Regions from separate parts of the Mesorhizobium sp. NPDC059025 genome, predicted to be linked through region 4. Evidence: riboswitches for the same ligand, from Rfam matches in the RefSeq annotation. Region 4 holds a riboswitch; each other region holds the start of a gene.
What was found. A riboswitch is a leader RNA that binds a small molecule or an ion and turns the genes downstream of it on or off. The one in region 4 is predicted to bind cobalamin.
Positions count from the first base shown of each region.

Region 1 (7,714 bases), on a different contig from region 4:
TGGCCATGGCCTCGGCGGTCGGTGCCTTGGGATTGACGGTGTGAATGCTGGCGTTCGTCAGCACCTTGGTTTTGGCAAAGGCAGGCGGACTTAGCGCCATGCCTGCGGCCAGAAACAGTCCGGGAAGGTGCAATCGGCAATCGAAAATGCCTACCATCAATGGCCCTCCGAAACATGAGGCGATCTAAGCTGCTTTGCAGGAGGTACACAAGCAGCGATCTCTTCGCGCATGATTCTCTGGTTCGGTCCGGTGGTTTTAAGCTCCCGCCTGCGCAGCAGATTCCGCGTCGACCGGGTGCGCCGAGTTGAACGACAGACGCACAGTCAGCCCTCCCCCTTCCGTCTCTCCGAGTGCAACCGTACCGCCATGGGCGTTCATGATCTGGTCGACGATGGCAAGTCCCAATCCCGTGCCTTCGCCTTCACGATCCCTGCCGCGCACGAACGGCTGCAGGACGTCGCGACGCTCATCTGACGGAATGCCCGGACCGTAGTCGACGACGCGGATTTCGGCCGGTGAGAGCGCCTCCACGACTATCAATTTCGTGCCGACGGCGTGCCGGACTGCATTGAGAAGCAGGTTTTCCAGTGCAACCCGGATCGCAGCCTCTGATCCGGAGAGCGAGACCGGGCGTGCCGGCGATCTCAGCTCGATGTCGATGCCGTGCTTGAGGGCCATCGGCACCTGATCGGAGACAACGGCCCTGGCGACGGCGGCAAGATCCATGTCGGCAAAGGTCAACGACTGGCCGGACAGACGCGCAAGCTGAAGCAGCGTGGTTACGATGGAACCGAGGCGTTTGGTGTCGCGGATCAATCCGTCGCGCAATTCGCCATCCGGCAATCGCTCCAGCTTCAGGCGCATCTTGGTCAAAGGAGTGCGCAATTCGTGCGCAGCATTGGCAAGGAAGTTGCGCTGAGCAGCAAAGGCGGCGTCGATCCGCATCAAGGCCGTATTGAATGCTGCTACCATGGGCTTCAGTTCGCTCGGTGTGTCGGCGTCCGATATGCGTCTGCCATTGGGCAGCCCATCGATCCGCTCGGCGGATCGCACGACACGTTGTACCGGCCTTGCGATCGTGCCCCGGACGATGATGACGGCGATTGATGTGGTGGCAACCAGGATGACACCAAACAGTGGTAGCAGCCCCTGCGATCGCACCGGGACAAGGGCGACCAGAACGGTCTCCCAGTTCGAGAGCACGATCCCGCCAACGGAAACAATTTTCGGGCCGTCGCCTCGGCTGACCGACCTGATGCCCAGCATGTCGTGATTGTCTTGCCGGTAGCGGAACTCCGAATATTGAATTTCGCGCGGGGTCTGGTCGAACACCCGCTTGACCTCCGCGGGTTGTTGCCCATGTGAAATCACCTGCCGGCCATCGTCGATGACATACCAATAGGCCGGCTGGGCTTCGGCAAATTCGATGATGTTCGTGGCAAGCTTCTGCCTGTCGAGCGTGAGGTGGCCATCGGCATCATAGGCGATGGCGGCACCCAGCGTACGGGACAGTTCGCTGGTGTTGATCTGCAGGCGGTCTTCCGCGCTGATGCTGACGATGATCGCAAGTGTCAGAACCGTGCCGAGCAGCATCACGATCGCCATGCCGACGACCAGGAGCGCAGCGACAGGAAAGGCGATCGAGCGGTTCAAACTGTCACTCCAGAACCAGCATGTAGCCGATGCCGCGCACGCTCCTGATGACGGCCTCGCAGTCGGCATCGCGCAAGCGCCTGCGCAGGCGCGATATATGTGAATCCAGCGCGTTCGATTCGATGTCCTCACCGATGTTATAGACGGAGGACTCCAGCGTTTCCCGCTGCACGACACGGCCGGCGCGACGCATCAGCGTTTCCAGTATCGCAAGTTCACGCCGCGGAATGTCGAGCACTTTCTGCCCGACGCTCGCCATCCGGTGGTTGAGATCGAAGGCCAGATTGCCGAATTGGGTCGAACCCAGCACGTCCAGGCTGTAGCGGCGCAGGACCGCACGTGCACGGGCGACAAGTTCCGTTGGTTCGAACGGCTTGCCGACATATTCGTCGGCGCCTTTGTCCAGGGCCGAGGCGATATCGTACGGATCATCCAGCGCGGTCAGGACCAGGGTCGCTGGCCGCGGTTGCAGCCGTCTCAGCACCGGAAGCAGCGAGAGTCCATCACCGTCTGGAAGCCTGCGGTCGATGACCACAAGATCAAATTTATGAGCCATAAGCGCGGCTTCGGCCTCGGCAATGGATCCAAAGGTGTCGGATATGCCGATCGCGCCCTCCATGATGGCTTTGAGGGAAGAGGCGAGTTCGCGATCATCTTCAACGATCAGAATATGCATGAAAGCTCACTTCCATCGAAACCCGGCACTCCAGGAGTGGACGCGGTCAGCCCTCATATCGTTCGCCATCTCGCGAGCGATAGTCCCTGCGATCCCTTTCAATGTCGAACCTTTGCAGGCATCGCGAAAAATCGGGGGTGTCGTCATCGAACCCATATGACAGGCATCGTTCCCGATCGCGTGTATTCTGGCACGCCGACAGCAATACACCGATGCATACGACATAGAACAAACGCATTTGCCGACCTCGAACTGTTTCACAGGCGGCCTGTTTCCGGGCGTCACATTGCAGCAATGTTACGAGCCGCCACGCTGCCAGCGATGCGAATGCATCCCCCGGTTTCATTTCCTTCCAGGCATTCGAGGTTCCGCGTCCCGGCATCTTAGTGGACAGCAGCTAGCCCGGATCTTGACGGACGGTTAGCCATCCCTTGCGGCAAATCGCCGACACAGCTCGCGGTGGCATTGATGTTCTCCGCGCCTTTCCTAAAATATCAGGTCTGCAGCGTGAGTCCCTACCGTCATGTCCGAGCAGGAAGCAAACCATCACGATCGCGAGCATCGGCAACGTGTGCTCAAAGGGGCTACCATCATCACCAGCATCCACAATTCGGAAATCCCGTGCGTGGTGCGCAACCAGCATACGAATGGCGCGGAACTCAAGGTGGCCGCCGATGCCATCATTCCTGAACGTTTCAGCCTCTATGTCCCTGTTGACGGTGTCGCCTATGAATCGCTGGTGCGCTGGCGCCGCAACGACCGCGTCGGCGTGCAATTCACCGGTACTGGCCCGAAACCGCGGTTCCACTACGGCTGACCCTCCAACCTTCGCTCGGACCGCTCACCGCTGCTCCACATCCTAGCCGGTTGACGCTCGGCATTGCCGCGGCTAGCTTCGGGTTGGAGCTGGTTCCGCCGCGAGGCGGATGAAAAGGGAACACGGTGCGGCCGAACCATCGGTCAAAGCCGCGACTGCCCCCGCAACTGTAACCGTTGAGCCTTCTTCCATGATGCCACTGGCCGCCTCGCGCGACCGGGAAGGCGGAAATGGGCGATGACACGGAAGTCAGGAGACCTGCCTGTTCCAGTCACCCATGCTTGATCACGAGGGGTGATCAGGCGCGGTCGTCCGTGGCGGTGACACGTGAAGTGTTGCCGCATGCGAGAACGGCCAGGAAGTGCGACTGAACGCAAATCTGTCCTAGCCAATCCGTCTGCGGTTCGAAATGAACCTCACGGCGCTCGACCGCGCCGTCAATCCTTTTGGGGGCGGATTTGAAGAAGACATTCTTGCTTGCCAGCACAGCATTGTTGGCTTTCGCAAGCCATGCCGGCGCTCAGAACAACAACATTCCCGGCAATGCCACGATGCTGGAACGCATTGTCATCACCACGCCGCTCCGACGCGAGACGACGCTGGAGCGTTCGACCTCGTCGGTAACGGTGGTCGACCGTGAGAGCATCGAGCACTCGGCTGCTCCCGACCTGCCTTCCCTGCTTAAATCCTACACCGGCGTTTCCATCGTCTCTTATGGCGGCCAGGGTGCTGCATCCAACCTCTATCTGCGTGGCATGTCGGCCAGCCAGACGCTGGTGCTGATCAACGGCGTGAGGGCAAGTTCGGCCACTACCGGCACCGCCTCGCTCGGCAATATTCCGCTCGAGTCAATCGAGCGCATTGAGGTCGCCAAGGGCGCGCATTCGGCGCAATACGGCTCCGACGCCATGGGTGGCGTCGTCAACATCATCACCAGGCAAGGCGGCCCTTGCGCAGACGGCCGCAACAGCTGTGGCTCGGTAACAGCTGGTGTGAGCTATCCGTGGGGCGGCATATTGTCCGGCAATGTACGCGGCCAGAGCAGAAGCGGCGTCGACTATTCCCTCGGCGGCAGCCTGACCGGCACGCGAGGCTACGACTTCACGCTGCCGACCGCCTACGGCCATGAACCGGACGATGACGGTTTCCTGCTCGGCTCGATCAATGCCTCGCTGTCGAAGCAGTTCGACTGGGGCCGGATCTACGGCGACGCTCTGCTTGCCCGCAGCCGCGGCCAGTACGACGACTCGTATCCTGGCGCCAACGAAGTCGATACGACAAGTTTTGCCGGCAAGCTCGGTACCGAAATCAGACACTCCGAAGATTGGTCCTCGACCGTCGAGCTGTCGAGTTCGGTCGATCGCTCCCGCAACTTCCGCGATGGCGTCGCAGGCGACGGCCGTTTCAATTCCAGCCGCTACGGCCTTTTCGCTTACTCCACGAAGAATTTCGACACCGGTGCCGTTGCGCATGTGCTGACCGGCGGTGCCGAAATCTATCGCGAACAGGTCAATTCGACCGTCAACTTCGATGTGAAGGCGCGAACGCTCGCTGCGGTGTTCAGCCAGTACTCGCTGTCCTATGAGGCGCTCACCATAGACAGCGGCATCCGCTATGACCACAACGGCCAGTTCGGCGGCGCCACCACATACAATGTCGGCGCGAGCTATGAGATCCTGCCAGACCTGAGACTGCGATCATCCTATGCCACCGGCTTCCGGGCGCCGAGCTTCAACGAACTCTATTATCCGAACTACTCCAATCCGAACCTCAAGCCGGAAAAGTCCAAATCCTATGAGATCGGGCTGAACTGGCAGGCGAGCGCCGACACCAATCTGGATGTTGCGTTCTATCAAACCTGGCTGACCGACGCGATCGCCTCCAACCCGCCGACCTACCTGCCCTTCAATGTCGCCAAGGCACGTATCACGGGTTTCGAAGCGGCACTTGCGCACCGGTTCAGCACCGAATGGAATGGAAAGGTGAGCCTCGATGTCCGTCAACCGCTGAACCAGGACAACGACAAATACATCCCCTACCGCGACCGGCTCAAAGCAATGGCCGAGGTTACGTATAGCCCGACCGAGCAGTTGGACCTGACGACGCGCCTGCTCTACGGGGCGGCGCGCTACGCCAATGCCGCCAACACGACGAAGCTGCCGGACTATGTCACGGTGGACTTCACCGCGCTCTACGCATTGGATGCCTCGTCGCAGGTGAAATTCGCGGTCGAGAACCTGTTCGACGCCGATTATTCTACGGTGACGGACTACCGCGCCCCCGGCCGCACTTTCAATCTGAGCCTCACCCGGACATTCTGAACCGCGGAGATGACGATGCAGGCAAGGGTACAGATCGCGACGACTACCGGCAGGGCTTCCTGCCGCTATGGACGAACTCTGCCCTTGAGCCTGATGGCAGGTAACCTGTTTCTAGCGGGCGCCTGCGCCGCCCTAGCCGCTGAAGTGCCGAAGCGTGTCGTTTCCATGAATGTCTGCACCGACCAGATGGCAATGCTGGTGGCGGATGACGGGCAGCTTCACTCTGTCTCCTACCTGGCCGGCGACCCGGCAACGTCGGCGCTGGCCGTGGAAGCACGACGCTTCGTGATCAATCACGGGCAGGCGGAAGAGGTTTTCCTGATGCAACCGGACCTCGTCCTTGCCGGGAGCTATACGACGCGTGCGACCGTCGGCCTGCTCAGGCAACTCGGCATTCGCGTTGAGGAGTTCCCGCCGGAAACCTCCTTCGACGACGTGCGAGCAAGCCTTCGGCGCATGGGCGATATCCTCGGCAGGCAAAGTCGGGCCGAGGCACTGGTGGCCGAACTCGACGGCAAGCTCGCCCGGGCGAGAGCACATCCCCACCGCGACCTCACCATCGCGACCTACTTTGCCAACTCCTACACATCGGGTGCCGGCACGCTGGTCGATGCGGTGGTCACCGCATCGGGCCTGACGAACCTGGCGACGAAGCTTGGCCTGTCCGGCACCCAGCAATTGCCACTGGAACTCCTGGTCCTGGCAAAGCCGGACATGCTGGTCGACTCGGAAGCACGCTATGCGACACCAGCCCTGGCACAGCAGACCTTCGTCCATCCTGCTTACAGGGCACTCAGCGAAGAGACCGCGCGCGTTTCAGTGCCGGCTAAATATACCATCTGTGGCGCACCCTTCACGGCTACTGCCGTGGAGATGCTCACCGAGGCTGCCGCCAGTCGTTCAGAAAGCGGTCATGCAGGAGGGGCGCAGCCATGACAGACGTTGCGCGATACCGCACCCTGCTTTTTGTGCTCGGCCTGCTGGTTGCGGTGCTTTTCCTGCTGTCTCTCACCGTCGGCCCGGCAGCCATTGCTTTCAGCGACAGCATCAAGGCGCTGTTTTCCGGCAAGGGCGATGCGATCGCGCTGATCATGCGCGAGATCCGGCTACCACGCGCGCTGCTCGGCCTGATGATCGGTGCAACGCTCGGATTATCCGGCGCCGCACTGCAGGGCTATCTGCGCAATCCGCTGGCAGAGCCCGGGCTGATCGGCGTCAGCGCCTCGGCTTCACTGGGCGCGGTGCTTGCCATCTACAGCGGCCTGACCATCATCTTCCCGCTGGCCCTGCCGCTCTCCGCCCTCTTGGCGGCAATGCTTGCGGTGGTCGTCGTGCAGGCGCTTGCCGGCCGGCGTTCCAACACACTAACCATCATCCTGGCAGGCGTCGCGGTCTCCAGCCTCGCCGGCGCCATGACGTCGCTGGCGCTCAACCTGTCGCCCAATCCGTTCGCGGCACTTGAGATCATGTTCTGGATGCTTGGCTCCCTCACAGATCGCTCGATGATGCATGTCTGGCTGGCCGCACCCTTCATGCTGGCTGGCTGGGTGCTTTTGCTGATGCTTGGCCGCGCACTCGATGCGCTGACGCTGGGCGCCGATACCGCGGCCTCGATGGGCGTCGACATGCGCCGCGTGCAACACCTGGCGGTGCTGGGTACGGCCGCCTCGGTGGGTGCTGCAACCGCCGTCGCCGGTGCCATCGGTTTTGTCGGGCTGGTGGTGCCGCATCTGCTGCGGCCACTGGTCGGCGCACGGCCGTCACGGCTTTTGCCTGCCTCCGCACTCGGTGGCGCGGCGGTGGTGCTTGCCGCCGACATACTGGTGCGCCTCATAGCACCGGGCCGCGACCTGAAACTCGGCGTGCTGACGGCCATCGTCGGCGCCCCTTTCTTCCTGTGGCTTGTCTATCGCGAACGGCGGAGGCTGGCATGAGCCTGCTTGCCGTTTCCGGCCTGTCGGCCACACTCGGGCGGCAGCGCGTGCTGAGCGATGTTTCCTTCGCTGTCGGTCCCGGCGAATTCGTCGGGCTGATCGGGCCGAATGGTGCGGGAAAATCGACCCTGCTGAAGGCGGCACTCGGCCTTGTCGCCTCTCGGGGCAGCATCTCGATCGCCGGGCTCGAGGCCGCCACGCTCGGAGCGCGCGAGCGCGCGGCGAGCATTGCTTATGTCGCGCAGGAGCACGAGATCGCCTGGGCGATCCCGGTCGCAGCCGTCGTCGCGCTCGGACGTACACCATATCGGC
Region 1 is NZ_JBHYIM010000005.1:298,146-305,859, reverse strand. Features, by position in the region: gene ACFWYE_RS14945 (amidohydrolase) at 1-157, opposite strand, end outside; gene ACFWYE_RS14940 (sensor histidine kinase) at 257-1,654, opposite strand; gene ACFWYE_RS14935 (response regulator) at 1,659-2,330, opposite strand; gene ACFWYE_RS14930 (PilZ domain-containing protein) at 2,854-3,147, shown strand; cobalamin riboswitch at 3,221-3,428, shown strand; gene ACFWYE_RS14925 (TonB-dependent receptor domain-containing protein) at 3,699-5,468, shown strand; gene ACFWYE_RS14920 (ABC transporter substrate-binding protein) at 5,484-6,404, shown strand; gene ACFWYE_RS14915 (FecCD family ABC transporter permease) at 6,401-7,402, shown strand; gene ACFWYE_RS14910 (ABC transporter ATP-binding protein) at 7,399-7,714, shown strand, end outside.
Region 1: another riboswitch for cobalamin. It lies ahead of ACFWYE_RS14925 (TonB-dependent receptor domain-containing protein); the one in region 4 lies ahead of ACFWYE_RS11110 (ribonucleoside-diphosphate reductase subunit alpha).

Region 2 (7,714 bases), on a different contig from region 4:
TGAAATGCGTGCACCAGATCGATGAGCCGGCGGCCTGCGCCGCAAGGAAGATCCAGCCGGCCCGCTGCCAGCCGTCACGCGCCTCGGCCTGTCGGAAAAGCCTGAACGTCACCCAGCTGCCGGCTATGCAGACAAACACGGCAAGCAGCACGAGCCACGGGTTATGCTCCGTGACCAAGCATGAGACGACACGCATCAACGCCCCCGGCGCCATTCTGTCAGGTCGATCGTCGCTCGGATTGTTGCGGATCCAGGCTAACGACCGTCGGCGCCAAGACGTTGCCAAGCAATCGCTAATATTCTGATAGCATCGATGGTTAAATACGATCGGCTCCGGGCGAAGGGACAAGTCAACGCCGCGATGCCCCTGTCCTTAGCGCGTTGCCGAGCGATCCGCCCGAACCAGCTTCAGCCAAGGTGCGAGATGGAAGGCGCTCATCAGCAGATACATCAGCACCATGCCGCCGAGCGGCATGCCCATCGCGGATGAGCAGAGCGTCTCGGCTGGCCCAGCCATGATCGCGGTCAGCAAGGCCATGGCGGCGAAAGTCGGCGCTGCGGCCAGCACCAGCCAATCCGATGCTGTCATTGTGGGTGCGTTGTCGAGCGCAGCGCTGTCGGTTGCCGCCTGCGCTGCGGCATTCACGACGGGCTTGTCGACAGTGCTGGTACTGGTCCGGCGAGGATTCTCCTCGTCGGCCCAGATGGAGCAGCACGAGCGGCTCATGATTTCGCACTCGTTGGTCTGGCGCGCATCGCTTCTTCGCCGGCGTCGGAAATCGCGACCCATCCCTTGTCAGGCTCGGCTTCGGCAACGTAGCTGTCGTTCCAGTTCCACCATTTATAGGTCGGGGTCTGCGGATAGCCCTCGGGCGAATCCTCCCAGACTTCCTGGCGGCCAAGCGGCGTGATGTCGAGATAGTTCCAGGTGCCGCCCATCTGTTCGTCGGCACGGTCGGCGATGAAGTAGGTGCGGAAGATGCGATCGCCGTCGCGCAGGAAGACGTTGTGACCATGCCATTCGTCCACGCCGAAATCGACGTCGAAGCTGTCGACGATGGTGACCCAGGGAATACGGTCCCAGCCCATCCGGACCTTCACACGCTGGATGTCCGCCTGCGGTGCGCGCGAAGCAAAGACCAGCGTGGTGTCACGGGCATTGAGATGCGAGACATGGGCGACCTGGTCGGCCACCATCGAGCAACCCCGGCAGGCATGGTCAGGCCAGCCATACACGCCGGGCTCGAAGAAGGCGCGGTAAAGGATCAGCTGACGACGGCCGGCGAAAAGGTCATGCAGGCTTGCCTTGCCGTTCGGGGTCTCGAAGACGTAGTCCTTGGTCACTTCCACCCAGGGCATGCGGCGGCGCTCTGCGGCCAGTGCATCGCGTGCGTGCGTGTGGGCTTTTTCCTTCACCAGCAGTTGCTGGCGCGCCTGCTCCCACGCCTCGTGATCAACCACCGGCGGCCTGTGCAGGGCGGCCAGGATCTCGTCTCGTTTGTTTTCGGCGGATGCGGTCATTGTTCTGAACCTCCTTGTCAGGGCGATGCCGTGCCTCGAGGTCGAAGCGTCGTTGCTCGACACTCGGTGCTGGTGCCAGTCTGCCTTCGGAGGCCGAACAGTGTGAGTAACAAGTGTGGCGCTATTCCGGAGCGATGGAATGGCCGGTTGCTCAGAACCGCTTGCGCAGGAGGGTGGCAACCACGAACAGGGCGCCGATCGAGCTGGTGATGATGCCGATCGGCAATTCCTGCGGCGGCAGCAGCGTGCGCGCCAGCAGGTCGCTGGCAAGCAGGAGCACCGCACCGAAGACGGCGCAGGCGATGGCCAGTCGCAGATGCAGCGGGCCGGCGAAGCGGCGCGCGACATGCGGGATCATCAATCCGACGAAGCCGATGACGCCGGCAACGGAAACCAGGATCGCCGTCGACAGCGCTGCGGCGAGGAATGTCAGTGTCCGGAAGCGCGTTACCGGAACGCCAAGACTTTCGGCGGTGGTTTCGCCGGCCAGGAAGGCGTCGAGCCAGCGATGATAACGTAGCGCGAAGCAGAGAATGACGGCTGCTCCGGCAATCGCCAGGCCGATATTGCCCCAGCGGGCGAGGCCCAGCCCGCCCATGGTCCAGAACAGCACCGAATGGGCGGCGCGCTGGTCGCCGGCGAAGACCAGATAGTTGGTCAGCGCCGTGAACAGGAAGGACACGGCGAGACCGGCAAGGATCAGCCGCTCCGGCCCTTGGCCGCGGATACGATTGACGAGCAGCAACACGACGAAGGCTGTCAGGATACCGCCGACGAAAGCGGCGATCGGAAGCGTCCACACGCCAAGGCGGTCGCCAAAGACCGTGATGACCGAAACAGCACCCGCCGCGGCACCCGAGGACAGGCCGAACAGGAATGGATCGGCCAGGTCGTTGCGTGTCACCGTCTGCAGAAGTGCGCCGACCACAGCGAGACCGGCGCCGACGCAGACGGCGAGGATCGCGCGCGGCAGCCTGAGGTCGACGATGATCTTCTCCACCGGCGCGGTCACGCGGCCGGCGTCCAGGCCGACGGCACGAGCGAGCGCTGCAATGACATCGCCCAGTGGAATGACGGTCGAGCCATAGGCGATGGATAGCAGCGCCAGCGCGATGACCAGCACCAGACCTGTGCCGATGGCCACGCCGTATGCTCGGCTTGGCACGTTCAGAAGGCCTCCGGGTGCATTGCCTTGGCGATCTTGTCGATGGCCTCGATGTTGGCCGGGCCGGGCGTCAGTTCCGCGTAGCGCAGGGCAACGAAACGCTCGTTCTTGACGGCGTCCGTCTCCTTCATCGCCGGGTGCGTCTTCAGGAAGTTCAGCAGTTTCCGGTAGCCGGCGTCGTCCTGGTAGTCGAGCAACACCAGGAATTCCGGGTTCCGGGTGGCGACGGTTTCCCAATCGGTGTTGCCCCAGTTGGTCGGCAGGTCGTCCATGATGTTCCTGCCGCCGGCCGCTTCGATCATCGCCGTGGGGATCGCGAATTTGCCGGCGGTGAAGGGTTTGTCCTCGCCGGAATCGTAGAGGAATACACGTGTGCCGCCGCGGGCGCCGACCTTGGCGGTGATGCCGGCAAGCCTTTCCTTCCATCCGGCAACCAGCGTGTTGGCCTCGCCTTCCTTGCCGAAGATCTTGCCGAGCTTCTCGACGTCGCCGAACAGCAGATCCATCGAGGCCGCCGGCCGGTTCTTGTCGAGGTGGACGCAGCTTTCGCTGAGCACCAGCGTCTTGATCCCGTGCGGCGCCAGCGTGTCGGGCGTCACGTCGCCGCCGGGCTTCATGCCGTAATACCAGCCGGCAAAGAAGAAGTCCGGCTCCACCGCCAGGAGATTCTCCAGCGTCGGATATTTGGGCGCGAGTTCCGGGATGGAACCCTGCGCCTTCTTGAAGGCGTCATCGACCTTGTACCAGCCGGTGATGCCGGTCAGGCCGACGATCTCGGGTTGGAGACCCAGCGCAAAGGCCATTTCCGACATGTTGAGATCGTTGATCACCGCGCGCTTCGGCGCGGCGTCGAAGGTCAGCGGAATGCCGCAGCTGTCTACAGTGACCGGGAAGGCAAAGGCGGTCGACGAGAGAAGCGTGGCGGCGAGGCAAAAAGCGAGGCGTTTCATGGCGGCTCCGTGGATGGGGCGGTTCATCGGGAAAGGCGTATCGGCACGTCGAAGACCGTCAGCTCGCGATCCTGTTCGTCCGGATGAGGCAGTCTGAGCACGTCGATGCCAAAGACCTCGCGCACCAGTTCTGCAGTCAGGGTCTCGCGCGGCGTGCCGAGCGCGACGAGGCGCGCCTTGCTCATCACGGCGACATGGGTGGCGAAGGGGGCAACCAGCGGCAGATCGTGCAGCACCGTGACGACAGCGATGCCGAGCCTGGCGACGAACTCCAGCAATTCGCCGCGGGCGCGCGGGTCGAGATGGTTTGTCGGCTCGTCAAGGAACAGCACGTGCGGCTGCTGTGCGATCGCCCGCGCCAGCTGCGCGCGCTGGCGCTCGCCACCGGAAAGCGAGCCCATGCGGCGATCGCGCAGGGAGAGCAGGCCGGTACGTTCCAGCGCGTCGATTACGACGTTGCGGTCGTCGCTGCGGCGACGAAGCCCGGCATGCGGGATACGGCCGAGCCCGACATAGTCGTGGACCGCAAGCTGGGCATCCGGCTGATCCGACTGGCCGACCACGGCGATGCGTCGCGCGCGTTCCGCCATCGGCAGTCGGTCGAGCGGTTCGCCATCGAGGCTCACCAGGCCGCTGACAGGTTTGAGCATGCCGCACAGCATGCGCATCAGCGTCGTCTTGCCGGCGCCGTTTGGACCAATGATGGCGAGCCTTTCGCCGGCGCGCATGTCGAGGCAGACGTCCTCGACGAGGGTGATGCCCTTTTCCGGCCGATAGCTAAGGTCGCGCGCCTGCAGGATAACCGCACGCGCGCAAGCACCTTCATCGGCGCGCTGCGGTGCGTCGTCGGGAAAATGCGTCGCGCCATCACGCTGAAAAACGGCAAAACCTTCCAACTGATCCCTCATTGATCAGGTGCGGAAGGATGGCCAGAACGACGGCAGGGCCGCCCTTGTAGCGTCCTCCCGGCACACCCCGTCCGGTCAACTCACTGTGATGGCAGGTCTCCTGGCTCGCGGATCGTTGCGCGGTCCTGCCTTCCCGGCACTTTGGCCAGTGGCGTTCTCGGACTTTGCTACCGCTTACAGTTGCGGGGGCAGCCACGGTCTTGGCCCTTGCGGACGTCACCGTATTCCCTTTTCACCCCGGACCTTTCGATTCGAGGCACCATCGTCGCGGACCCTATTGTGACCGCCGCCGCCTGGCAATGGCGATTCTTGGCTGGGACCTGTGGTAGCGTGCCGCTCCGCCGGCGGAATGTAGCGGGCGCGCCGCGGATGACAGTCACAATTCTGGTGGCGTCCCTTGAACAGGGAAATCAGGGATTTGATGATCATGCCGCCTGTCCGCTCCAGCTCGGAAACGGGTCCGGCAGGTCGCGCCACAGCTGCGGCGCGAAGACGGGCTCGTCCACCAGGCAGGCATCGAGCTCGGCGCGGATGCGGCTTTCGTCCATCGGGTCGCAGCCGATGAAGACCAGTTCCTGGCGGCGGTCGCCCCACATTGGATCGAAATAGGGTTTCATGGCTTCCTGCCATGACGGACTATCGGGCCAGCGGTTGCGGGGAACCGCTGACCACCAGAGCCCGCGCCTGCCGGTTCGCACCAGGACACCGGCCTGGCTCAATTCCCCGACATGATTGGGGCGTGTCGCCAGCCAGAAGAAACCCTTGGCGCGCACCACACCCGGCCACGGCCTGCTGATGAAGGCCTGCAACCTGACGGGATCGAATGGACGGCGCTCGCGGTAGACGAAGGAACGGATGCCGTATTCTTCGGTTTCGGGGATGTGGTCCCTGAAACCGTTCAGCTCCTTGAACCAGAGCGGGTGCTGTTCGGCCTTGTCAAAATCGAAACGGCCGGTATCGAGCACCTTTGCGAGCGGCACGCGGCTGAAATCCGTCTCGACGAGCTCGGCCTGCGGGTTGAGCGAGCGGATGATCTTGCGGGCCAGGTCAAGGTCCTTTGCCGAGGTGTCGGAAACCTTGTTGAGCACGATCACATCGGCAAATTCGATCTGCTCGACCAGAAGATCGACGAGCACACGTTCATCCGAAGCGCCGAGTGCCTCGCCGCGGTCGCGCAGGAAATCCGACGAGGAATAGTCTCGCAGCAGGTTCGCGGCATCGACGACCGTCACCATGGTGTCGAGACGCGAGACGTCGGCAAGGCTGTTGCCCGCTTCGTCGCGGAACTCGAAGGTCGAAGCGACGGGCAGAGGTTCCGAAATGCCGGTCGACTCGATCAGCAGGTAGTCGAACCTGTCTTGTTCGGCGAGCCGCCGCATTTCTGCCAGGAGATCGTCGCGCAAGGTGCAGCAGATGCAGCCATTGGTCATCTCGACCAGCTGTTCGTCGGTCCGAGAGAGATTTGCGCCACCGTCGCGTACCAGCGCGGCGTCGATGTTCACCTCGCTCATGTCGTTGACGATGACGGCAACCCGGCGTCCGTCGCGATTGTGCAGGATGTGATTGAGAAGTGTGGTCTTGCCGGCGCCGAGGAACCCGGAAAGGACGGTTACGGGAAGACGCCTTCGATTGTGCGTGGGCATGACTGCTTTCCAGAAGCTGCGGTGAGGCGGAACCCTGAGGGGGCGCCCGTGGTGAGGAGTGACCAAATTCGTGGGAAGGCCACTGAGGTATTGTTACGTTGTAACATAACAAAGCCGAAAGGCAAGCAGCATGCGTTCGGGTGGAGAAACGGTTCCGTTCAGCAGCGGTTTCGGTCTTGGCTGCCGCATGGGAGCTTCCTCCTGGAAATCCCATGCGGCGAAGAATTCTACGCCGCCACGCGTTGCTGTTTCTGGAACAGCCGGTAGCCGATGGCATGGGCCTCGGCTGGAAGCTGTGCTTGATCCTGCGCTTCCGGGAAGAGCAGCAATTCGGATGTTACAACTTTGGCGCCGCAATAATCGAAGATGCCGTGGTCGATCTGGGTCTTCATGGCGCCGAAATAGCCATGCCTGGCATAGGTGCGCTGGCTGGCCCCGCCGATCGCGACGAGATGCACGTTCAGCCACTGCAGTTTCTTCGTCAGCCTGCCGCCCGGTGGCTCATCATAGGCCCAGCCGTTGGAAAATACGCGATCGATCCAGCCCTTCAGCAGGCCGGGCATCGACCACCAATACACGGGATAGACCAGGACCAGATCATCGGCTCGGTCGATGCGCCCCTGTTCGGCGATGACGTCGGCATCAGGGGTCGCCTGGTGCAGGTTAACGGCGATGTCGCTCTTGCCGAAACGTGGATCGAACCTTTCTGCGGCCAGATCGGCGATTTCGAAACTGTTGCCCGACGCCGCGATGCCTTCGCCGACGCGGCTGGCGATCAGATGGGTGAGCGAATTGGGGTCGGGATGCGCGACGACGACGAGCGCGTGCATGACGAAGCTCCTGGGGGGTGTTGCAGGGAAAGGATCAGGCTTATATACTTTTAGTAAGTTACTTTTGGTATATAGCGATGTCAAGCGACCATTTGAAGGATCCGCCGGCGCGTCCGCGTCGCCAGCGCCTGCTGCGGGAAGAGCGGCATCGCCAGCTTCTCGATATCGCCTGGCGCATTGCGCGGGAGGAAGGCACCGAGGCGCTGACGCTCGGACGGTTGTCGGAACAGGCGGCGGTGACCAAGCCCGTGGTCTACGATCACTTCGCTACGCGCTCGGCTCTGCTGGCGGCGCTCTACCAGGAATTCGATGAGCGCCAGAACCTGGTCATCGATACGGCGCTGGCGGCAAGCGAACCGACGCTCGATGGTCGTGCCTCGGTGATCGCTTCGTCTTATGTCGATTGCGTGCTGGAGCAGGGCCGCGAAATCCCCGGCGTGGTGGCCGCCCTTGTCGGGACGCCGGAACTGGCGACGATGAAGCGTGAGCACGAGGCGGTATTCCTCGAGAAATGCCGGGCAGCTCTGGCGCCGTTTGCGCGCAGTCTCACCACGGCGCGCCTCTGCAGCATGCTGGGGGCGGCTGCCGGTCTGTCCGCTGCTGCGGCTTCGGGAGAGATCACTGCGGATGAAGCCCGCGAGGAACTTTATCAGACCATCCTGGCCATGGCGGCGCGCGGCGCCGGCTAAGTGCAGTT
Region 2 is NZ_JBHYIM010000012.1:139,825-147,538, reverse strand. Features, by position in the region: gene ACFWYE_RS24680 (putative bifunctional diguanylate cyclase/phosphodiesterase) at 1-196, opposite strand, end outside; gene ACFWYE_RS24675 (hypothetical protein) at 374-727, opposite strand; gene ACFWYE_RS24670 (DUF899 domain-containing protein) at 724-1,521, opposite strand; gene ACFWYE_RS24665 (FecCD family ABC transporter permease) at 1,673-2,686, opposite strand; gene ACFWYE_RS24660 (ABC transporter substrate-binding protein) at 2,689-3,636, opposite strand; gene ACFWYE_RS24655 (ABC transporter ATP-binding protein) at 3,660-4,532, opposite strand; cobalamin riboswitch at 4,617-4,823, opposite strand; gene zigA (zinc metallochaperone GTPase ZigA) at 4,970-6,187, opposite strand; gene ACFWYE_RS24645 (NAD(P)H-dependent oxidoreductase) at 6,415-7,017, opposite strand; gene ACFWYE_RS24640 (TetR/AcrR family transcriptional regulator) at 7,095-7,706, shown strand.
Region 2: another riboswitch for cobalamin. It lies ahead of ACFWYE_RS24655 (ABC transporter ATP-binding protein); the one in region 4 lies ahead of ACFWYE_RS11110 (ribonucleoside-diphosphate reductase subunit alpha).

Region 3 (7,714 bases), on a different contig from region 4:
CGCCAAAACCGAAATCCTCTAGGCCAATTCCAGGAAAACTGCGTAGCGGTTTTCCGTCTGGAATTGCGTAAAACGGAAACGCTCTACGATGTCGCGCGCCCTCTGGACGCAAAGCTTGTCTGTGAAACGAAATGGGCGCCGCTTGGCGCCCATTTCGTTTCGTACCGGAGCCGTTCAAGCCATCGCCGGTGCTCTGGTGTCGCGCACGGATCGCTGCAGATTGCCTTGCCCGGCCAACGCGACAATCAAGGCGAGAACACCAGCCGCGATCGAAACCAGGAAGCCACTGGTCGGCCCATAAGTGTCTATCACCCAGCCGGCGGCCGCTGAACCTGCGGCCATGCCGATGCCAATGCCGGTAATCGCCCAGGTCATGCCTTCCGTGAGCTTGGAGGAAGGCACGAGTTTTTCCACGAGTGCCATCGAGGTGATGATGGTTGGCGAAACGGCAACGCCAGCGACGAAAAACACCAGAGAAAGCATGGTGATTGTGCCTACCATGAGGAGCGGCAGTGTGGTCAGCGCGGCCAGCACTATCGTGATCAGCAATTGGCGGGCAAGTGGCATCCTGAGTTTCAGCATGCCGAAGGCAAGGCCGGCGACGAGCGAGCCTGCCGCATAGGCCGACAGAGCGAGACTGGCAGCTGCCTTGTGGCCTTGCGCTTCCGCGAAAGCAACGGCGGCTACTTCGGCCGTGCCGAAGATCGCGCCGATGGATGCCAGGGTCACGACGATGATCTGCAGCGAACCGAGGCGGATGACGGAGCGACCGCCGCTGCGTTCCGGCTCATGGATTGGGGGTTCGGTAGATCTCTGGGCGGCAAACAGGAGGCTGCCGACGAGAAGGAATAAGGTGGCGGCCAACGGCCCGGCTTCCGGGAAGACCGTGACGCTGAGTCCGATCGCCAGGATCGGACCGATCATGAACAGGACTTCGTCGACGACGGATTCAAAGGCAAATGCCGTATGCAATTTCGAGGTGCCGCGATAGAGCTCGGTCCAGCGCGCCCTGACGAAGGAACTGAAGCTCGGTATCGCGCCGCTGAGGATCGCGAAAACGAACAGCGTCCAGTTTGGTGCCTTCAGATGGGTTGCCACCATCAGGCCGATCAGCGCCGAAACAGCGATCAGTGTCGCTGGTACAAGAACACGGCGCTGGCCGTGCCGGTCGACAAGTCGCGACACCTGCGGCGCGATCAGGCCGCTTGCCAGCGCGAAAGTGGCGGAGACCGCACCGGCAAGCCAGTATTCGCCGTGTGTCTCGGACAGCATCGTCACGATGCCCAGCGTGACCATGGAAAGCGGGAAGCGGGCAACGAAGCCGGCCGCGGAAAACGCCTTGGCGCCGGGCGCCTGGAAAATTTCACTGTATGGATTACGCATCAAAGTCCCCGGGGCTCGCAGATAGTTGAGATTTCAAAGACAGTCGAGCCGCCTGGGAAGGCGGCTCGTTGGTCCTGTCCGGGCTTTTCTGGAAGCGCGACCATCATTTCGCTGTTTGCGGGGCAACCTGCGACAATTCGCTGTCTGTCTCGCCGGCGAGTGTCTTCTGGCCAAGGAGGACGATCACGAAAGAGATCGTCCCGGCGGCCACGGAAACCCAGAAGCCGTTCTGCGCTCCGTAATTGTCGACCACCCAGCCTGCCACGAACGCCCCCAGTGCCATGCCGATGCCGATGCCGGTCATCACCCAGGTGATGCCCTCGGTCAGCATGGCCTCGGGCACGCGCCGTTCGATCAGGCCGAAGGCCATGATGAAGGTGGGCGAGATCGCCACGCCGCTGGCGAAGACTGCGAGTGCCAGCAGGGGGACGGTGTCGGCGACGAGCAGTGGCAAGGTGGTCAAGGCGACGATGGCAATCGAAAGAGCGAGCAGCCGCTGTTTCGGGGCCTGGAGGTTCAGCGCACCGATGATGAGGCCGACGACAAAGGAGCCGGCGGCATAGACACCGATGACCAGGCTGGCGGCGGTCGGCTGGCCGAGCTCCTTGGTGATGGCCACCGAGCTCACCTCTGCGGTGGCGAAGATCGCACCGACGAAGATGAGGGCCAGCGTGATGATCTGGACGGGACGCAGCATGATCGCGGAACCATTGCTGCCATGCTCCGGCTGCCGGACCTTGGGCTCACTGGATCGTTGCAGGATGAAGGCGGCCATGCCGAAAGCCAGCAGAAGCGTGCTCACCAGCATGCCGGCTTCCGGGAACAGCGCCACACTGAGGCCTACCGAAAGCGAGGCGCCGGCAATATAGACCAGTTCGTCGGCGACCGACTCGAAGGCAAAGGCCGTGTTGAGCTCGGGACGATCGCGGAATTTTTCCGTCCAGCGCGCACGCACCATGGCCGGCACGCTGGGCATCGCCGCGGCCAGGAACGCCGAAACGAACAGGGTCCAGCTCGGCCAGTCATAATGGGTGGCCGCGAGCAGTGTGAGGAAGGCGATGACGGAGATGACCGTGGTCGGGGCGGCCACGGCAGTCTGGCCGAGCCGGTCGATCCATCGCGAGATCTGTGGGGCGGCAAAAGCGTTGGTCAAGGCGAAGGTGGCCGATACAGCACCGGCCAGCCAATACTCGCCGCGCGCCTGGGACAGCATCGCGACAATACCGATGGGAGCCATGGCGATAGGCAGCCGCGCAAAAAAGGCGGCGGCTGCGAAGCCCTTGGCCCCGGGGACTCTGAAGATTTCACCATAAGGATTGCGCATGGGAGCACTCCTGGAATTTTGAGGGTGCGCCACTTACATACGTGGCGTATGCGAATGAGATAATTGCATACGTCACGTATGTCAATTAATATACGTCGTGTATGTAAAAAAATATACGCGACGTATGTGAAAAGCAGAAGCGGCAAAGGAAACACCAATGAGGACAGCTCATAAACCCCGCAGCGAAATGATCGCCGAGACGCGTGCGAAACTGATTGCCTCTGCGCGGCGGGCCTTTGCGACAGTCGGTTACGCGAACGCATCGATGGATGATTTCACCGCCGAAGCGGGGCTGACGCGTGGCGCGCTTTATCATCATTTCGGCGACAAGAAGGGGCTTTTCGAAGCCGTGATCGCCCAGATCGACTGCGAAATGGCGGCGCGTCTCAATGCTGTCTCCGCCAAGGCCGAGACGCGCTGGCAGGGTTTCATGGACGAAAACATCGGCTATGTCGAAATGGCGCTCGATCCGGAAGTCCAGCGCATCGTGCTGTGTGATGGCCCCGCTGTCCTTGGTGATCCGGCGCAATGGCCCAATGCCAACGCCTGTATCCTGTCGGTAACCAAGAACCTTGCAGCGCTGAAGGAAGATGGGGTTATTCGCCGCGACATCGATCCTGAAGCGATGGCACGGCTGATCAGCGGCGCCTCGCTCTATGCTGCGCAGTGGATTGCAAACTCCGATGATCCTGCCGCCATATCGACAAAGGCGGTTAATGCGTTTCGCGCGCTCATGGAAGGTTTGCTGGTGGACGGCAAGACTGCTGCCTGACTTCTCATCCTCTGCCCGCGATCGCGTTGGCCGCGGCTTTCAGCACATCCTCGCCGGCACCGGCATAGGTCTCGCTCATGACGAGGTCGCAGAGCGGCAGGCGCGAGCCCCAGCCATTGCGTTCAAGGTCGGGTCGGGTGGCAAATTCCGAGACGTGCCCGACGCAAAGATAGGCGACAGGCACGATATGATCCGGGATGTCGAGCAAATCTCTGAGCGCTTCGGCGTTCAGGATGCTCACCCAGCCGACGCCAATCCCTTCGGCCCGTGCCGCCAGCCAGAAATTCTGTACCGCGCATACCGTGCTGAAGAGATCCATTTGCGGATTGTGCCAGCGCCCGAGCGGCGAGTTCTCGCTGCGCGAGCGATCGCAGGTGATGCAGAGATTGAGCGCGCTTTCGCAGATGCCTTCCAGCTTGAGCTTGCGGTAAAGCGCCTGCCGATCCTCCGCGATATGCGGCAGTTCCTCGGCTCGAGCTGTCAGGAACAGATCGCGCACCGCCGCGCGCCGTTTCTGGTCGCGGATGACGATGAAGTTCCAGGGTTGCATGAAGCCTACGGACGGTGCGTGGTGCGCAGCCGTGAGCAGGCGGGCAAGCACAGCGTCGTCGATCGGGTCGGGCCGGAAATGGCTGCGCACGTCGCGACGCGTGAAGATGGCGCGATAGATGGCCTCACGCTCAAAATCCTCGAAGGCAGGATCTCCGGAGGTATGACATGTATGGTTGCGGACGGTGTTCATCGCGTTTCCCTTGCGATCGAAACAGCGTCATCCACCCGTCCATGCGGATGACCATTTCTGCCTGGCCGGTCTTCTGGCTCGGGTTCGTCCCGCTTGCCGGCGCCTTCCCGTCCTTGCGCGGACAGTGGCTCTTGCCGAGTGGTCCCCCTCACAGCGTTGGGCACGCCACGGATTTTCACCGTGTTCCCGATTCTCCCACCTTGCGGCAGGCACCTGACAGTGCGGCTAACCTAGCCGAGTTCGCGGGCAAGGAAAGCCCTGATGTCGACGTCGGATGATGCCTTTTCCCCAACAGGCTGAGCAATTCCAGCAAACGCGCAACGGTTTTGCGTCCGGAATCGCGTTAAAATAAAAGTTGGAGCGTTTCCGCGTTTCCGTTGAAAACGGAAACGCTCTCATGCTTGTCGCGTGGCCATCATCTCCATTGCTGATAAGGTGGCGCCATGACGACCCGTCTCTACACCCATCCGATTTTTCTGGAACACATCACGCCCGCCGGCCATCCGGAGCGACCGGACAGGCTGCGCGCTATCGAGCGGATTCTGGACGACGAGGCCTTTGCCGCCCTCGACAGGCACGAGGCGCCGATGGGCGACGAGACCACTGTTCTCTATTGCCATCCAAAGGATTTCGTCGAGCGCGTCCGCAGGGCGATTCCGCAGGAAGGTATTGCCGTCATCGATTCCGATACGGTGGCGAGTCCCAAAACCTGGCAGGCGGCGCTGACCGCCATCGGCGCCGCCAATGCCGCCGTGGACGACGTTTTCACCGGCAAGGCCGACAATGTCTTCGTGGCCGCGCGTCCGCCCGGCCATCATGCCGAGAAAACCACCGCCATGGGTTTCTGCCTGTTCAATACGGCTGCGATTGCCGCTCGCTACGCACAGGAAAAGCACGGCGTCGAGCGTGTCGCCATCGTCGACTGGGACGTTCATCACGGCAACGGCACGCAGGACATCTTCTGGGACGACCCATCGGTGCTCTATTGCTCGACGCACCAGATGCCTCTTTATCCTGGCACCGGCGCCAGAAACGAGACTGGCGCCGGCAACATCGTCAATGCGCCGCTGGCGCCGGCGACGGGTAGCGATATCTTTCGTGAGGCGTTCAACACGCGTGTCCTGCCGGCGATCGATTCTTTCGCGCCGGACCTTGTGATCATCTCGGCCGGTTTCGACGCGCACCATCGTGACCCGTTGGCCGAGATCAACCTTGTCGAGGATGATTTCGACTGGGCGACCGGGCAGTTGATGGATCGCGCCCGCCGTCATAGTTCAAACAGGCTGGTCAGTTTGCTGGAAGGCGGCTACGACCTGCACGGATTGGCATTTTCGGTCGCAGCGCATGTCGGCCGCCTGATGAAAGGATGAGCCATGGCTGAGGAAGCGAACCAGGACGTCAAGGCGATGAGCTTCGAGCAGGCGCTGGATGCGTTAGAGAAGATCGTCGACGATCTCGAACGCGGCGACGTGCCGCTCGACCAGTCGATTCGCATATATGAACGGGGCGAGGCGCTGAAGGCGCATTGCGATCGCCTGCTCAAGGCCGCCGAGGACAAGGTGGAGAAGATCAGGCTCGCCCGTGACGGCAAGCCGGTCGGTACCGAGCCGCTGGACGGGGACTAGGAGCCTGAGAGGCCACTAACGGGAACGAGGGGCAACGCCGGATATATCAAACGGGAGAGATATCCATGTGTCGCAACATCAAGCCGCTGTTTAACTTCGAACCGCCGGCGACCGATACCGAAATTCACGAGGCGGCGCTGCAGTTCGTGCGCAAGATCAGTGGCTCCAACAAGCCCTCCATGCGCAACAAGGAAGCCTTCGACAACGCCGTGCGCACCATCGCCAATGCCGCGCATGAGCTGCTTGTCGTCCTTGAGACGACCCAGCCGCCGCGCAACCGCGAGGAGGTGGCGGCAAAAGCCCGCGCCAAGTCGGCTGAGCGCTTTGGGCCCAAGCCGGTGCCCGCCTAGGGCAGTTTAAGGAAAAGTGCGTAGCGGTTTTCCGTCTGAAATTGAGAAAAAATTAGAGCGTTCCCGCATTCCGAAAACCGGAAACGCTCTGGTCGTGCCGTGATCGCTCCGGTCGCACAGGCCGCTATGTTGCCGATCAGGACGCCGAGGGGGCCACCGACGGCTTGTCGAAATCTACGGGTCGGGCGGCATAGAACCGTTCCGGCGGCGTCCAGCGCTCGGGCAACTCTTCTTCACCCCACCGTGCGAGCGCCTGCAGGGCGGGAATAAGCGCCGCGCCTTTGGCCGTCAGAGCGTACGCGCCGCGGGTTGCACCTTGCCGCGCCTGTGTCTGTCGGATCAGGCCGGCACCCTCCAGTCGATGCAGTCGCTCGGCCAGGATGTTCGTCGCGATCTTTTCGGCCATCGCCAGGAAGTCGGAATAGCTGGTCGCTCCCACAACCATCGAGCGGATGATCACGAGCGACCACTTGTCACCGATGATGTCGAGTGCCGAGGCAATTGGGCAGCCGGTGCGGAACTTCGTCATGGGTTCAATATGATTTTCTAACTTGCAATTTGCAAGTAAAAAATGGTTAGCTCGCGAAAACGTTCGTTGGAGGGGGAAATGCTTCCGGTTACGTCCATCGTCGCTGCGTTGGCAGCTCTTTCGCTGGTAGCCTTGAGTATTGCGGTCAGTCTGCGCCGCAAGAAGGTGGGTGTGCGTCTCGGCTTCAGCGAAGACCCGACGCTGATGCGCCGCATTCGGGCGCAGGGCAATTTCACCGAATATGTGCCTCTGGCTTTGATCGTGCTCGCCATCGCCGAATACCGGCAGGCGCCGCCGGTCGTTTTGTGGACGATCGGTGGACTGCTGATCGCCGGTCGGTTCTTGCACTTTGCTGGCATCATGACGGCCAGGACACCGTTGAGCGCACCGGGAATGGCTGGCACCTATGGCGCCCTGATCGTCGGCGCGATCACGCTCCTCTCCATCTGAGTGCACAAGCATCCGAGACTGACCGATCGGTGAACGCATCGTCGCCGCATCGCCGGTTTGCCCCGGGGAGACGGGGGTATAAGTTCCATCTGCAAGTCATCAGCAGATGGAGCCGGCCCGATGAGCTTCTTTCCCGGAAACGACCCCGAACCCGGTGATGCCTTTTCCTGCGACGCCATCGAGTTGATGGTGGTGCCCAACGCAAAGGACATAGGCGGTTTCGAGGTGCGCCGTGCCCTGCCTACCGCAAGGCGACGGTTGGTCGGTCCTTTTATCTTCTTCGACCGCATGGGACCGGCCATCCTGCGCGCCGGCAAGGCGCTGGACGTACGCCCGCATCCGCATATCGGTCTCTCGACAGTCACCTATCTGTTCGACGGCAAGATCAGGCACCGCGATTCGCTCGGCACCGAGATGGTCATCTCGCCCGGTGACGTGAATCTGATGACGGCAGGGCGTGGCATCGTCCATTCCGAGCGCACGCCGGAGGAAATGCGCGGCGCGCCGATGTCGATGTCCGGCCTGCAGACATGGATCGC
Region 3 is NZ_JBHYIM010000006.1:160,414-168,127, reverse strand. Features, by position in the region: gene ribB (3,4-dihydroxy-2-butanone-4-phosphate synthase) at 1-22, shown strand, start outside; gene ACFWYE_RS16335 (MFS transporter) at 175-1,383, opposite strand; gene ACFWYE_RS16330 (MFS transporter) at 1,487-2,707, opposite strand; gene ACFWYE_RS16325 (TetR/AcrR family transcriptional regulator) at 2,865-3,479, shown strand; gene bluB (5,6-dimethylbenzimidazole synthase) at 3,484-4,221, opposite strand; cobalamin riboswitch at 4,267-4,453, opposite strand; gene ACFWYE_RS16315 (histone deacetylase family protein) at 4,665-5,591, shown strand; gene ACFWYE_RS16310 (exodeoxyribonuclease VII small subunit) at 5,595-5,846, shown strand; gene ACFWYE_RS16305 (DUF2277 domain-containing protein) at 5,912-6,196, shown strand; gene ACFWYE_RS16300 (winged helix-turn-helix transcriptional regulator) at 6,333-6,725, opposite strand; gene ACFWYE_RS16295 (MAPEG family protein) at 6,804-7,175, shown strand; gene ACFWYE_RS16290 (pirin family protein) at 7,296-7,714, shown strand, end outside.
Region 3: another riboswitch for cobalamin. It lies ahead of bluB (5,6-dimethylbenzimidazole synthase); the one in region 4 lies ahead of ACFWYE_RS11110 (ribonucleoside-diphosphate reductase subunit alpha).

Region 4 (7,714 bases):
CACACTCGACGATGCGCTGGCAGCCACGCCGGGTGTCGAGGTCTCCAACACCGGCGGCAGCCGCAACGAAAGGCTGATCTACGTTCGCGGCTTCGATCGTTTCCAGGTGCCGCTCTATATCGACGGCATCCGTGTCTATCTGCCGGCCGACAATCGTCTCGACTACGGACGCTTCCTGACGCCGGACCTTTCCGAGATCCAGGTGCAGAAGGGTTACGTCTCGGTGCTGAGCGGGCCTGGCGGCATGGGCGGCGCCATCAACCTCGTCACCAGGAAGCCGACCAAGGAATTCGAAGGCGAACTGCGCACCGGCGTCGACCTCGGCAACACCGGTGATCTTTCCGCGTTCACGACATCCGGCTGGGTCGGAACCAAGCAGGAGAAATTCTATCTCCAGGCCAGCGGTTCATTCCGCAACAGCGACGGCTGGTTCCTGCCGCAGGGCTTCAATCCGGTCCCGGTCGGCATCGGCGGGCCCGTCGAGGATGGCGGCCGCCGCGACTTCTCCAACGTTCGCGACTGGCGTGCCAACTTCAAGCTCGGCTACACGCCGAACGAGACCGACGAATACGTCATCAGCTACACCAAGCAGCAGGGTGAGAAGGCCGCGCCCTACAGCATCTACGAGCCGGTGCGCGGCATCACGCGCACGCCGCTGCCGGCGGGCGCCGCCTACCAGCGCGACTGGGAATGGCCACGCTGGGACATCGACTCGCTGGCTTTCTACTCGCACACGCAACTCGGCGACGAGTCCTATGTGAAGACCAAGGCCTACTACAACACTTTCTACAACCTGCTTTCGGCCTATGACGACTCGACCTTCACGAGCCAGAAGCAGGCGCGCGCCTTCAACAGCTACTATGACGACAGCGCCTATGGTGTCAGCGTCGAGGCCGGAACCGAACTCATCCCTATGAACACGCTGAAAGGCGCCGTTCACTACCGCCGCGACGACCACACCAACTGGGATCACAACCAGCCGGGCACTTCAGCCTTCGTCGACCCGAAGCAGACGAAACTGGAGGACACCTGGTCCGTGGCGGTCGAAAACACCTTCCACGCTACCGAGAGCTTGGATTTCGTCGGCGGCATCAGCTATGACAAGAACAAGCTGGTCAAGGCCCAGAAATACGACTCGGCCAGCAAGAAGATGTCCGAATATCCGCATGGCGGCAGCTCGGCATTCAACTGGCAGGGGGCGGCGATCTATCGCTACAGCGACGCGTCGGAATTCCACGCCAGCATTTCCTCACGCACGCGTTTCCCGACCCTGTTCGACCGGTTCAGCACCCGCTTCGGCGATGCCCTGCCGAACCCGGATCTCAGCCCCGAGCGCGCCGTGAACTACGAGCTCGGCTGGGCCGGCAAACCGACCGAAACGCTGAAGATCGGCGGCTCGGTGTTCTACAGCGACGTCTCCGACGTGATCCAGTCGGTGAGTGTTGGTGGCGGGAAAGTCCAGAGCCAGAACATCGGCGACGGCCGTTACCATGGTGTCGAAGTCTACGGTGAATGGGACGTGCTTTCCAATCTGACCTTGGGTGCGAGCTACACCTATCTGAAGCGCAAGCTTTCCGATCCGGTCAGGCCCGGCCTCAAGCCCATCGGCACGCCGGAACACAGCGCCTATCTCTATGCCGACTGGGTGCCGTACGAGAATTTCACCGTGTCGCCCAACGTCGCCATCTACAGCTCACGCTGGTCGACGGACCGGCTGGAGACCGCGTTCTTCGAAACCAAGGGCTTCGCGCTGGTCAATCTCAACATGAACTACAAGCTGAACGACAATTTCGAGTTCGACTTCGGCGTCAGGAACATCTTCGACAAGAACTACCAGCTTGCCTACGGCTTCCCGGAACAGGGCCGCACCTTCTACCTGAACTCGGCCATGCGGTTCTAGGGCATGGCCAGGCCGGCGAGATCGCACGCGCGGAAATCCGCGCGCGGCGCCGGCCCTGCCTCGCCTGCCCCGGCGACCGACGACAAGGCGGTGCCAGAAATTCCGGCGCCGCGGCCCGACAGCGATGACGTCATCCCGAACACCGCAGCACCGGAACCTGAGTCCGGCGAAGAACCGTCAGGCGGCCGCAGTGAAGCGCAGCGCTGGTTGCTGGGTGGCGTGGTCTCCGTCGCGGCCCATATCGGCGCCGGGCTCTATCTCGCCGCGATAGTCCTGCCTCCCGCCGCCGATACGGGCATCGTCGACTCCATCTCGGTAGAGTGGGTGCCTCCGGACGTATCCGAGGCTGCCCTGAAGGCCGAGCGGCCCGCGGATGCGGTCGACGAACCGGCACGCGCCGTTCCTCGGCCTGATATCGAAAAGGCGCCGGAAAAGCTTCCGCAAGACGAACCGGCGCAGGCCGATCCGCTCCCTGAAGACGACAAGCCCCCGACGACCGAACCCGCGCGGCAGCCGCGACAGGAAACAGCGGAAACCAGAACCGAAGCACCGCAGCCGAAACAGGAAGCCGCCCCTGCACCACAGGTTCTCCGCTCCGCGCAGCAAAACGTGCCAGCCGTGCCGGCCGTCACGAAGGCGCCGGAAAGCAAACCCGCCCGCCCGGTCGAGAAGCCCGGCGCCGCGCGACAGGAACCCCGAAAGGCCGAGAACAACAGCCGCACTCGCAAACTCGAACGGGCAGAGCCCGCCAGGCCGGTTCGCCAGCAGCGCAAGAGCGCGCCGAAGAAGACCGTGGCAGCAGACGAGTCCGGCCCATCTGAAAAAGCCGTTCGGCCGGCGGCGGTTTCACCGAAGCAGGCAACTTCCACGGGCCCCGCGAAGGCAACCAGCCGCGGCGCGGTATCACCTGCGCAATGGCAGGCCAAGGTCATCGCCCATATCCGCCGCTTCAGGCAATATCCCCCGGGCGCCAGTGGTTCTGCGTCGGTTCGCGTGCAGTTGCGCATCAATGGCCAAGGCGCCGTAAAATCGGCTTCGGTCGCGGGCTCCTCCGGCAATGCGGCCCTTGATCGCGCTGCGATCGAGACCGTGAAGCGGGCCTCCCCGGTACCCGCCCCGCCGCCTGAAATAGCCCGCTCCTCGATGACGCTGGCGATCACGATCAGTTTCAAGCGGTGAGCCACCGAAATCCATTGTCGGCAAATCCGCGACCATCCACACCAGTCGTTGACATCAAGTCGCTGTTCTATACTAGATATCGAAGTCGAGGTTCTCCCGAGTCGTCTGGTTCGGGAGCTAAGAGGGAAGCCGGTGCAAAGCCGGTGCTGCCCCCGCAACTGTAAGCAGTGAGCCCGCGTCGAAGAATGCCACTGGTGCCGTAACGCACCGGGAAGGCCGACAAGGGCGACGACCTGCGAGCCAGGAGACCTGCCGCGACGAACGAGAACGAACCTCGGGCGGGGTGTCCCGGCGGTGCGCGTGGCCGGGCGTCGCTGCGTCCCGAACGGCCAATGCGTTCCCCCAAAATCCCCGCCCACAACGCCACGGGGATGACATGGCAACGACTGCAGCGCTCACCACGAACGGAGCCCACAAGGCCCCACCGATCGGCGAAAGCCATCACTCGCCTCAGGCCGAACCCGGCTACAAGGTGATACGCCGCAACGGTTCGGTGACGCCGTTCGATGCGACGAAAATCGTGGTGGCGCTGACCAAGGCTTTCCTCGCCGTCGAAGGCTCGAGCGCGGCGGGCTCGCGGCGTGTGCATGACGTTGTCGAGGACCTGGCCGGACAGGTGGTTGCGGCGCTGACGCGCCGCTTCGAAGCCGGACGCACTTTCCATATCGAGGAAATCCAGGATCAGGTCGAACTGGCGCTGATGCGCGGCGAACACCACAAGGTGGCGCGCGCCTATGTGCTTTATCGCGCGGAGCGGGCGCGCGAGCGCCTGGTGGACAAGGCGGATGCGGTCGCGCCGGGCGGATCGCTCAACGTGAAGGGCGAAGACGGTGCGCTTGTTCCGCTCGACGACGCCCGCTTCTCGCGCGTGGTCGAAGAAGCCTGCGCCGGCCTGGAAGCCGTTTCGCCCGAGGCCATCCTCACCGAGGCACGCCGCAATCTCTATGACGGCATCACGCTGGATGAACTGTCGCTGGCGCCGATCCTGGCCGCACGCACGCTGGTCGAGACCGAGCCGAACTATGCCTTCGTTTCGGCCCGCCTGCTGCTCGACCGCCTCCGCCGCGAAGCCCTGAGTTTCGTCACCGGCCGAAGCGAGCAGGCAACCCAGGCCGAGATGGCGGGCCGCTATGCTTCCTACTTCCCGGAATTCATCACGGCCGGCATCGAAGCCGAGCTGATCGATCCAGAACTCGGCCGCTTCGACCTCGCCCGGCTGGGTGCCGCGCTGAAGCCCGAACGCGACCTGCAGTTCCAGTATCTCGGTCTGCAGACACTCTACGACCGCTATTTCCTGCACACGAAGGGCAAGCGTTTCGAGCTGCCGCAGGCCTTCTTCATGCGGGTCGCCATGGGACTGGCGGTGCGCGAGATCGACCGCGAGGCTCGGGCCGTCGCGTTCTACGACCTGCTGTCCTCCTTCGACTTCATGGCTTCGACGCCGACGCTGTTCAATTCCGGCACGCTACGGCCGCAGTTGTCGTCATGCTTCCTGACCACCGTCGCCGACGACCTCGACGGCATCTTCAAGGTGGTCAAGGACAACGCGCTGTTGGCCAAATACTCCGGCGGCCTCGGCAATGACTGGACCCCGGTTCGCGGCCTTGGCGCGCACATCAAGGGCACCAATGGCGAGAGCCAGGGCGTGGTGCCATTCCTGAAGGTGGCGAACGACACCGCTATCGCCGTCAACCAGGGCGGCAAGCGCAAGGGCGCCGTGTGCGCCTATCTCGAGACGTGGCATGTCGACATCGAGGAGTTCCTCGACCTGCGCAAGAACACCGGCGACGACCGCCGCCGCACGCATGACATGAACACCGCCAACTGGGTGCCGGACCTGTTCATGGAACGGGTCGAGGCCAATGGCGAATGGACGCTGTTCTCGCCAGACGAGACGGCTGACCTGCACGATCTCTACGGATCCGCGTTCCGGCAGACCTACGAGGCCTATGAGGCGAAGGCAGCCGCCGGCGGGCTCAAGGTCTTCCGCAAGATCCGCGCCGTCGACCTCTGGCGCAAGATGCTGACCATGCTGTTCGAGACGGGACACCCCTGGATCACCTTCAAGGACCCTTGCAACATCCGTTCGCCGCAAGGCCATGTCGGCGTGGTTCACTCCTCCAATTTGTGCACCGAAATCACGCTGAACACGTCGAAGGACGAGGTCGCCGTCTGCAATCTCGGCTCCATCAACCTGGTCAACCATGTCAGCGAAAAGGGGCTGGACCTCGATCGCCTGGCAAAGACCGTTGGCGTCGCCATGCGCATGCTCGACAACGTCATCGACATCAATTTCTACACCATCCCAGAGGCGCGCCGTTCCAACCTGCGCCACCGGCCGGTGGGACTGGGCCTGATGGGCTTCCAGGATGCACTGCAGCTGCTGCGCATCCCCTATGCCTCGGATGAAGCGGTCGCCTTCGCCGACGCCAGCATGGAGGCGATCAGCTACCAGGCCATCTCGGCCTCGGTCGATCTTGCCGCCGAGCGTGGCCGCTACCCGAGCTATGAAGGATCGCTGTGGTCGAAAGGCATCCTGCCGATCGACTCCATTGCCCTCCTGGAAAAGGCGCGGCCCAGCGTGGAGATGGATGCGTCTTCCACGCTCGACTGGGACGCGTTGCGCAAGCGGGTCAAGAAATCCGGCATGCGCAATTCGAACTGCATGGCAATCGCGCCGACCGCCACCATTTCCAACATCTGCGGCGTGTCGCAGTCAATCGAGCCCGGCTACCAGAACCTCTTCGTCAAATCGAACATGTCCGGCGATTTCACGGTGGTGAACGCGCAGCTCGTGCATGATCTCAAGGCTCGCGGCCTGTGGGATGAGGTGATGATCTCCGACCTCAAATATTTCGACGGCTCGCTCGGCCAGATCGACAGGGTGCCCGACGACATCAAGGCGCTCTATGCGACCGCCTTCGAGATCGATTCCTCCTGGCTGATCGACGCGGCGTCACGACGCCAGAAATGGATCGACCAGGCGCAGTCGCTCAACCTCTACATTGCCAATCCCTCCGGCAAGAAGCTCGACGAACTCTATCGTCTTGCCTGGCGAAAAGGCCTGAAGACGACCTACTACCTGCGCTCGCGCTCGGCGACGCATGTCGAGAAGTCGACACTGAAGGGCACCGACGGCAAGCTCAATGCCGTCTCGGCTGTCGTGACAGCAGCACCGGCCGCCCAGCCGATCATCGTCAATGCCGATGCCGCCTGGGGCAAAGCCTGCGCCATCGACGATCCGGAATGTGAAGCCTGCCAGTAAGCAGCGAAGAAAAAGAAGGAGAAAAGAAGATGCTCGACTGGTCCGAACCAAAAGCCCAGCCCAAAGTTGCGATCGATCTCGGAGCGGAGATGCCCCCTGCTGTCGCCGCCAGTGGCCTCGGCGAGATCGACCGCAGCGGTGCCCGCGTTTCCGTCGACGAAAAACGCATGATCAATGCGCGCGCCGACGTGAACCAGCTGCTGCCGCTCAAATACCGCTGGGCCTGGGAGAAATATCTCTCCGGCTGCAACAACCACTGGATGCCGACCGAAGTGTCGATGCAGGCCGACATCGCGCTGTGGAAGTCGAAGGACGGCCTCACCGATGACGAGCGGCGCATGATCAAGCGCAATCTCGGTTTCTTCGCCGCCTCGGAATCGCTCGTCGCCAACAACATCGTGCTGGCCATCTACCGGCATCTCACCAACCCCGAATGCCGGCAGTATCTGCTGCGCCAGGCCTTCGAGGAAGCGATCCACACCCACACCTTCCAGTACATCGTCGAAAGCCTGTCGCTCGACGAAGGCGAGCTGTTCAACATGTATCGCGAGGTGCCGTCGATCACCGACAAGGCGGCGTGGGCACTGAAGCACACGCAGCATCTCGACGATCCGGATTTCCGCACCGGTACGCTGGAAGCCGACCAGGCCTTCCTGCGCGACCTCGTCGCCTTCTACGTCATTTTCGAGGGCATGTGGTTCTACACCGGCTTTGCCCAGATCCTGTCGCTCGGCCGACGCAACAAGATGGTCGGCATTGCCGAGCAGTACCAGTACATCCTGCGCGATGAGTCCATCCATCTCAATTTCGGCATCGACGTCATCAACCAGATCAAGATCGAAAACCCGCATCTGTGGACGAAAGCGTTCCAGGAAGAGGTGCGCGCCATGATCGCCGACGCGGCGGAACTGGAGGCCTCCTACGGCCGCGACACGATGCCGAGGGGGTTCCTCGGGCTCAACGCGGCGCTGTGCGAGCAGTACATGCACTTCATCGCCAACCGCCGCTGCGCGCAACTCGGCCTGCACCCGGTGTTCGCGGAGGCCGAGAACCCGTTCCCGTGGATGTCGGAAGCGATGGACCTGAAGAAGGAGAAGAACTTCTTCGAGACCCGCGTCATCGAATACCAGAATGGCGGGGCGCTGGCATGGGACTGAACGTCGAAGCACGACACATCGCCGGACAGCCGGCGGCCCCGCAACAGCCGGAAGATGTGTTCCTGTCGTGGCTGCTTGCGCAACCCGCCGGGACGGACCTCGCCGCGGCGGCGACCATCGAGATCGCCAGATTGCAGCGATACCGGGGAGACCATCCCGGACCGCGCCGGCTCGCCGAACTCTTCGAAGCGCTGCAGGGGTCGGTCGCCCCTG
Region 4 is NZ_JBHYIM010000003.1:663,934-671,647, reverse strand. Features, by position in the region: gene ACFWYE_RS11120 (TonB-dependent receptor plug domain-containing protein) at 1-1,900, shown strand, start outside; gene ACFWYE_RS11115 (TonB family protein) at 1,991-3,079, shown strand; cobalamin riboswitch at 3,151-3,351, shown strand; gene ACFWYE_RS11110 (ribonucleoside-diphosphate reductase subunit alpha) at 3,456-6,344, shown strand; gene ACFWYE_RS11105 (ribonucleotide-diphosphate reductase subunit beta) at 6,374-7,501, shown strand; gene ACFWYE_RS11100 (hypothetical protein) at 7,492-7,714, shown strand, end outside.